2 regions of the Weissella diestrammenae genome follow, and region 1 is predicted to be linked to the other one. Evidence: predicted binding sites of a transcription regulator. Region 1 holds the regulator's gene; the other holds the start of a gene.
The links. The regulator CtsR, encoded in region 1, represses protease genes until heat stress. The targets are predictions, from matches to a motif close to TTGGTCAAAAAAGGTCAAANA.
Positions count from the first base shown of each region.

Region 2: H9L19_RS04870 (ATP-dependent Clp protease ATP-binding subunit) is a predicted target of CtsR. The motif match lies at 2,332-2,352, and genes of this name have one in related genera.

Region 1 is NZ_CP060724.1:845,122-849,343, reverse strand. It holds gene H9L19_RS04195 (ATP-dependent Clp protease ATP-binding subunit) at 1-2,103, opposite strand, end outside; gene H9L19_RS04190 (CtsR family transcriptional regulator) at 2,106-2,585, opposite strand; tRNA gene H9L19_RS04185 (tRNA-Arg) at 2,734-2,807, opposite strand; tRNA gene H9L19_RS04180 (tRNA-Thr) at 2,847-2,919, opposite strand; tRNA gene H9L19_RS04175 (tRNA-Leu) at 2,934-3,016, opposite strand; gene H9L19_RS04170 (hypothetical protein) at 3,282-3,941, opposite strand; gene H9L19_RS04165 (aldo/keto reductase) at 3,946-4,222, opposite strand, start outside.
Region 2 is NZ_CP060724.1:983,197-987,418, forward strand. It holds tRNA gene H9L19_RS04855 (tRNA-Gln) at 90-161, opposite strand; gene rpmF (50S ribosomal protein L32) at 826-999, shown strand; gene H9L19_RS04865 (zinc-binding alcohol dehydrogenase family protein) at 1,046-2,059, opposite strand; gene H9L19_RS04870 (ATP-dependent Clp protease ATP-binding subunit) at 2,412-4,222, shown strand, end outside.

The sequences.
Region 1 (4,222 bases):
CTTAAGCGTCTTACGAACGACAGCATTCATTTTGTCATAATCATCAACATTATTATTTGCGCCAAATCCAACTGATTTTTCATCACGTAAACGTGTCGCACCCAAATTAGATGTCATAATAATAATCGTATTTCTAAAATCAACTTTACGTCCCTTAGAATCCGTCAAATAGCCATCATCAAAGACCTGCAACATCAAATTATAAACATCAGGATGGGCTTTTTCAGCTTCATCAAGTAGCAAAACTGAATATGGATTACGACGCACCTTTTCCGTCAATTGACCGCCTTCATCATAGCCAACGTAACCTGGTGCCGACCCAATTAAGCGACTTGTTGAATAGGCTTCCATATACTCTGACATATCAACCCGAATCATATTATCTTCTGAGCCAAACATCGCTGCCGCCAACGCCTTTGCCAACTCAGTTTTACCAACTCCAGTTGGCCCTAAGAACATAAATGTACCAATTGGTCGGTTGGGATCCTTGAGTCCTGAACGGGCACGACGAATAGAACGTGCAATCGCCGATATTGCTTCATCTTGTCCAACAACTCGTTCATGTAAGACATGTTCCAAATTCAATAAACGGGCTTGTTCGCTTTTTTCCATTTGCGTCAATGGAATACCCGTTTGTTCCGAAACGACTTCAGCAATATCCTCAGCGGTTACCTCAAGTTCATATTTAGCATCCATTGCTTGTTGCGTTTGAAACTTATCCAAGCGTTTCTTTTGTGCCATTTCCTTTTTTCTTAGCTGTGCAGCTAATTCAAAATCCAGTTTTTCGATTGCCTGGTCTTTTTCATCCCGCAAGGCATTGAGCTTTTGTTCAATTTTGGCAATTGGTGTCTGATGACCAGTCCGATCAATTCGAACCTTAGCCGCCGTCTCATCCATAATATCAATTGCTTTATCAGGTAAGAATCGGTCAGAGATATAACGTACCGATAACTTAACTGCCTCGATAATTGCATCATCTGAAATAGATACCTGATGATGTTGCTCATATCGTGGTTTCAATCCTTTTAGGATTTCAATCGCGTCGGCTTCATTTGGCTCGTTCACCTGAACTTGTGCAAACCGGCGTTCGAGCGCTGAATCAGTTTCAATATATTTTTGATACTCATCTAACGTGGTTGCACCAATTGTTTGCAATTCACCTCGTGCTAATGCCGGTTTCAAAATGTTTGATGCATCAATCGCACCTTCAGCGCCACCAGCTCCGATTAACGTGTGTAATTCATCAATGAATAGAACGACTTGCCCGTCAACGTATATTTCTTCGATAATCTTTTTTAATCGATCTTCAAATTCACCACGATATTTCGTACCAGCAACCAATGCACCCATGTCTAACATCATCAAACGTTTATTAGCCAAATCATTTGGCACATCCCCCGCAATGATTTTTTGTGCCAAGCCTTCAGCAATCGCCGTCTTCCCAACACCAGGTTCACCAATTAAAACTGGATTATTTTTCGTTCGACGTGACAAGATTTGAATGACGCGTTTCACTTCAGCGGAACGACCAATCACCGGATCCATTTTATTTTCACGTGCTTGTTCGGTTAGGTCGCGTGCAAGTGAATCTAACGTCGGTGTCCCTTCAACTTCTTTTTGTGTCGTTCTTTGACGCCCACGTCCTTTCGATTGCGAACGCTCCTCTACCCCTAACTTTTTCAAAATGGCCCGTCGTACTTCTGAAGGACTCACATTCAATGTCATTAAAATGCGAGACGATAGAATCGCTTCGTCAGAAACTAACGCTAGCAATAGATGCTCCGTCCCAATTTTTCCTGCATTTAAACGTTTCGCTTCAGCTGTTGCTAAGGCCAAGATTTCAGCTGCTTTGGGCGAATATGGCCGATAACCATGTTCAGCTCTTGAAACAGTGCCATAGCCGATAAATCCTTCAATCTCTTCACGGACAGCATCGGTTTCAACGCCAAACTGTCCAAGCACCTTACCTGCAATCCCATCTTGTTCAATCAATAATGCTAATAACAGATGTTCCGTTCCAACCGCTTGGTGTTTAAAATACCGTGCCTGTTCTTGAGCTAAAACGAGGACATTTTGGGCACTCTCCGTATATTCATTTGCCATAATTAAAACTCCTTTGCAATATCAAAACGCAACCGATTCAATAAATTTTTGAGCAACTGTGCTCGTAACACATCTGAAGTCTCGACATTTCCAACATCTAGCGCTTCCCGATTGAGCATCGCCATAATTAACTCGACTTCATGCGCTGTCACGAGATGTTCGGCACATAAAAGATGAACAACTTCATTTGCGCCACTCGGTGTAATCCGTTGACCTACCTCAGCAATTAATTGATCTAACCACCCGTGCTCTTGTCGAATCGCAACTTTCTCAATCCGAATGTAACCACCACCGCCACGTTTCGATTGAACAATGTATCCGCGTTTCGTCGAAAAACGACTATTAATAACATAATTAATTTGCGACGGTACAACAGCAAAGCGGCGGGCAAGTTCAGAACGTTGAATTTCAGCATACTTTTCCTCAGCCATCAATTGCAAAAGATAAGCTTCGATGATATCTGACATGTTTTTATCCGCCATTTACCCCACCTCGTCACCTTTCTGGTCAACCTTTGACCAATCTTGACTTAATTATAATTGAAAACCAACAGAATACCTAATGATTTAATCATTTTTACGATAAGAAAAGAGACCAGCTATGCCGATCTCTTTTTTCTTGTTTAATTGATGCACCTGGCAGGACTCGAACCTGCAACCTTCTGATTCGTAGTCAGACACTCTATCCAGTTGCGCTACAGGTGCATAATATATTGATATGGCTGTTCATATTTATCAAGCCAATGCCGACTACTGGATTCGAACCAGCGACCCCTTCATTACTAGTGAAGTGCTCTGCCAACTGAGCTAAGTCGGCTTGATAGATATAAATGCGGATGACAGGAATCGAACCTGCACGTCACAAGGACACAGGAACCTAAATCCTGCGCGTCTGCCAGTTCCGCCACATCCGCATAGATGTTTCGCCCGTTTGGCTTAAACAACTTTTATATCTTACCAAGTACCACAATAAATGTCAATCTATTTTACTAATTAAATTTTTGAACAATTCATTAACCACCTATTTTAGCCCTTTTAATTAGCGTTTTTAGCTATTTAATTTTTTTGATTTTTATTGAAATCACAAATTATTAACTCGCTATCAAGGTCACTGACCGCCTGATAAACAAAATGTTTTTAATCCTCTCAATTAAAAATCAACGGACATCTCAATCAAACTCACACTTTAATTTGCCGTAAGGTTTGCCACCATTTCAATCCTGCCACATCTTCTCCGTTTTGTGGTTCTATCAATGGCACAGTGCTATACAAACTCTGCACCCGTTGCCAATCAATTTGATTAACCGGCGTACTCATGCCTTGTTCTAACGCATCAATCTGAGCCCTTGTCACTTGACCTAGCCGTTCTGGTTGTTGTGCATATTGACCCATAAACCAATTAATAGCTAAATGTTGCTTCAATATCATTTGAAACTGATCTGTGGACAGTGTATCAATGGTTTTCCGCCGTGCAAGTGGCACACTTGGCAATTCTTTGACTAAGAAGTGGGTAAACTTTGTCCATTCACTCGCTAAAATATAATAGAATTGCCATGGCACTTGGTTGCCAATCCGTTGTAACAATGACGTCACTAACGATTGCAATTGCCAATGATTCTCATTATCACCTTCATTAATTAGCATTTCTAAAAAACGGCTCATGGTTTCTTGTACAATTGGTGCTTGCTGATGCTTTTGTGTTAAATGATAACGGACGAGTAAAAAATCATGTAATTGTTGGTCATCAATTTGATTCATTTGTTTTGCTGGCTGTCGGCGTCTGAAGTTTTTCTGCTGTTTAATGCTTGATGATTGTGCAAAACTGCCTTGTTTGACCATGATGTTACCACTTATCTTCCATATAATTTTCGTCTGGGGCACCCATAATTCGTTCGCCACGCTGCAAAGCATCAATCTTTGCCATATCTTTGACTGTCAATTGAAAGTCAAGGTTTAAATTCTCTTGTATGCGCTCTGCATGCGTTGTGCTTGGAATAATCGCCACATTTTTTTGTAAATGCCATGCCAAAATAATTTGTGCCACTGATACCTGATAACGTTCCGCGATTTTTGCAATAACTGGATCATGCAGTACTTGACCACGACCTAAAGGTGACCAT
Region 2 (4,222 bases), 140 kb from region 1:
TGATGACACGGTGGCGTTTATCTGATAAAGAATAAAAAAGGTCATGTTGATGGTTAATAAACACATCTGACATGGCCTCTTTTTGATTACTGGGTATGCTGGATTCGAACCAGCGCATGATAGTACCAGAAACTATTGCCTTACCGCTTGGCTAATACCCAATCAATAAACAATAGTATACAACAATTAGTTCAATCATTTCAAGTATTGCACGATGATTTTTTGTTTAACGAGGATTTGCGCTGCAATTTTGGGCAAAGCAATGGGAAAATTTTTATTTTTGATAAAATTAGATTACCTGATTGTGATGTAGTGGCGTTGTGGATGAATCAATGCGTTACAGCAAAAAGATTGCCCAATTTTTGTTATTTCTGGAAAGCTTGCTTGTTTGTGGTAGGTGTTTGTGTTTATTTTGTGTTTTTATCAATATGGGGGTGATTGGCATGAGGCATAAAAACATGACAATAACGGTTGAAGTTGAGATTGGTAACAGTATTAATGATGCGTTCAATCAACTTAGAATTACGGGGCTGGGTTGAGATAAAGTTGGTTCTAATGAGTAACTTGGTCAAAAATTGTTGTCATCAAAGACAAAACGGTTAAGCATTAGTTATGCGTGTCAAGAACTAGGCTAAGCGGTTGCCGCGCCTATTTTTAAATGGCTGACGATAGCATATAGGACACATTAAAGGTGGGTTTTCGAGTGAGTGCCTTGACAATTATTCAAAAATCATGTAAATTAGAACAGTTGAAAAAATAATCGATTATTAATTTAATGCTGCCTCCTCGTTTTAGGCTTGGTAGCGTAAAAGGAGGAAAAAAATTATGGCAGTTCCTACACATAAGACTTCTAAAGCTAAGAAGCGTTCACGTCGTGGTGGTCGTGGTGGTATTCAAACACCTGCAATCCACATGAACGAAAATGGTGTTTATGTTCGTAATCATCATGTTGCGGCTGACGGTACTTACAATGGTAAGCAAGTCGTAGAAGCAAAGTAATAAAATTAAAGCGGTTTGGACAATTTGTCCAAACCGCTTTTTTTAATTAATATGTGATTGTTAATTTACCAATCAGTTGATTTGAAGTCAGTAACTGATGTGCCTCGTGGATCGTATCAAGGGATAACCCAGCTAACGTCTGTGTCACAGGCGTTTTATAAGTGTGTGTCGTCAGTAATTCACCAGCGAGCGCTAATATGGTACCTTGGCTTGCCATGTGATAATGGTAAAGCGATTTAGCGAACATAAATTCCCAGTCAAATGAGGCTGCCTTACTTTTCAAACGTTCAATTGGCAGGGGTGTCGCATTTTCAACGATGCTGCCAATGTGACCAAAAGGACTAATTAATTCTGCTGCCGCTGTAAAATGTTGATTTGGATTGTGTAAGATTGCAATATATGGGATTGTATCGATACCCATGGCTTTAATCTCAGCTAAATAATCTAAACGATGATTAACAACGTGGTCGGCACCAAGTGACTGTACCCAGTCAATCGTCTTGGGGCGGGATGCTGATGCGATGACAGTCAATCCGAGCCATTTTGCCAGTTGAATCATTGATGAGCCGACCCCACCAGCCCCATTAATAATGAAGATACTTTGACCCTGATTGGCATTGGCGCTGGGAATCAAACGAAATTTATCAATGAGTAATTCATAAGCTGTTAAGAAACTAAGTGGTACGCCAGCCAATTGTGCGTCGGCAATATTAGAAGGTGCGAGTGCCACTAAATCCTCATGCACAGCTTCAAATTCGGCATATGAGCCTTGACGGTTCACGGCGCCAGCAAACATGACGCGATCGCCGATTTTAAATTTTGAGGCTTGTGCCCCGGTGTCGACAACAGTGCCAACAGCATCATAGCCTAAGATCTTTGGGGTTTGATTTGTGACCGCAACTTGTGCCTGCTTTAAATCAACCGGGTTGACCGAGACTGCTGAAATTTTGACCAAAAGATCAAATGGTTCAGGTTGTGGTAATGGCGTTTGAATGAGCGTAAGGGGCACTTGGCTGTCACTGGTTGTCATGATAGTAGTCATAGTTGTTGGTGTCTGCATTAATATACCTCCAAAAGTTATCATGTGATAAGACATCTGCGTTAATACAGATGTCTTATTTAGTTAGCGTTTTTCATTACAATTATTATAACCTTTTCTAAAATAACATGGGTGGGGAAGAATAAAATCGTAAGTTGATGTGATACAAGTTGCTTTTAAAATGTTGTTTTAAAGCATGTCGTGCCTGTACATTAATGGGGTTTATTGAAAAATTAAAAAAATCTCACCAAAACATTTGCACTCTCGTTGTTAGAGTGCTAAAATATAAATACAAGGTCAAGGAAGGTCAGGATTGATATGACATCTTTAATCTGAGTAGATAAACAGGTAATAAATGAGGAGGATACAGAATATGGCAAATTATGATCCATTTGGTTTCTCAAATTTTGATGATATTTTTAATGCAATGAATGGCGATTTAGATCGTCAACGGCAACGGCAAGCCCAAATGCAACGGGCAGCGGCTGAACAGCAACGGCAACGACAAGCCCAAATGCAAAACAACGGGAATGGTAACGACGGTGATAGTTTACTTGAACAATTTGGAATGAATATGACTGAAATGGCAAGGAAGGGTAAGTTTGACCCAGTCATTGGTCGTGACCCTGAAATTGCACGGGTGATTGAAATTTTGAATCGTCGTACTAAGAATAATCCCGTTTTGATTGGTGAAGCTGGTGTCGGTAAGACGGCAGTGGTCGAGGGATTAGCACAAGCCATTGTTGATGGTCAGGTGCCTTCAAAGTTACAAGGTAAAGAAGTCATTCGCTTGGACGTGGTGTCATTAGTCCAAGGTACCGGCGTACGAGGACAGTTTGAAGAACGTATGCAAAAATTGATGGCAGAAGTGTCAAAGCGTGAAGACGTGATTTTGTTCATTGATGAGATCCATGAGATTATGGGTGCAGGTACAGCTGGCGAAGGTTCTATGGACGCTGGTAATATTTTGAAGCCGGCTTTGGCACGTGGTGAGTTCCAATTAGTTGGAGCGACAACGCTCAATGAGTATCGACAAATTGAAAAGGATGCTGCGATTGCACGTCGTTTCCAAACGGTTCAAGTTGATGAACCAACGACTGAAGAAGCCTTACAAATTTTGCAAGGCATCCGTGGCCGCTATGAAGATTATCATAAGGTCAAGTATAGTGATGCAGCACTGGAAGCTGCGGTTGATTTGTCAAACCGCTATATTCCAGAACGTTTCTTACCTGATAAGGCCATTGATTTAATGGACGAGGCAGGGTCACGTAAGAACTTGGCAATTAAAGTGGAGGATCCACAAAAGTTAGAGAAACAAATTGCATACGCTGAAAAAATGAAACAGCAATCAATTGATGATGAAGATTATGAAAAGGCTGGTTACTGGCGTGACCAAGTTGAACAGTTAAATCGACAAAAGAAAGCTGCACAAGAATCACAGCCAGTGAAGGATGGACAACAGGTTATTGATGTCGCAGATATTCAAACGATCGTTGAAGAAAAGACTGGTATTCCGGTCGGTGACTTACAAGATGCTGAGCAACAACAATTAAAGCATCTTGCGCAAAATTTGGCGGATCACGTTATCGGGCAAACGGAAGCCACCCAAAAGATTGCACGGGCTATTCGTCGTAATCGGGTTGGATTCAATAAGGCTAATCGGCCAATTGGTAGTTTCTTATTTGTCGGTCCGACCGGTGTTGGAAAGACTGAAACGGCTAAACAGCTTGCAAAAGAGTTATTTGGTACAACTGATAGTATGATTCGTTTTGACATGTCAGAATATATGGAAAAGCATAGTGTTTCGAAGTTGATTGGAGCACCGGCTGGTTATATCGGTTATGAGGAGTCGGGTCAGTTAACAGAAGCAGTCCGCAGACACCCATACTCATTAATTTTGTTAGATGAGGTGGAAAAGGCACATCCAGATGTAATGAATATGTTTTTGCAAATTCTAGATGATGGTCGGTTGACTGACGCACAAGGACATACCGTCTCATTCAAGGATACCATCATTATTATGACATCAAATGCAGGAACGGGTGTTAATGTTGGTAAAGTTGGCTTTGATGCTAAGGATGATCAAAATGAACAAGCATCAGTTGCAAGTGAGTTAATGGATCGGCTAGCACCGTACTTCAAGCCAGAATTTTTGAACCGGTTTGATGGCATTGTTGAGTTCAA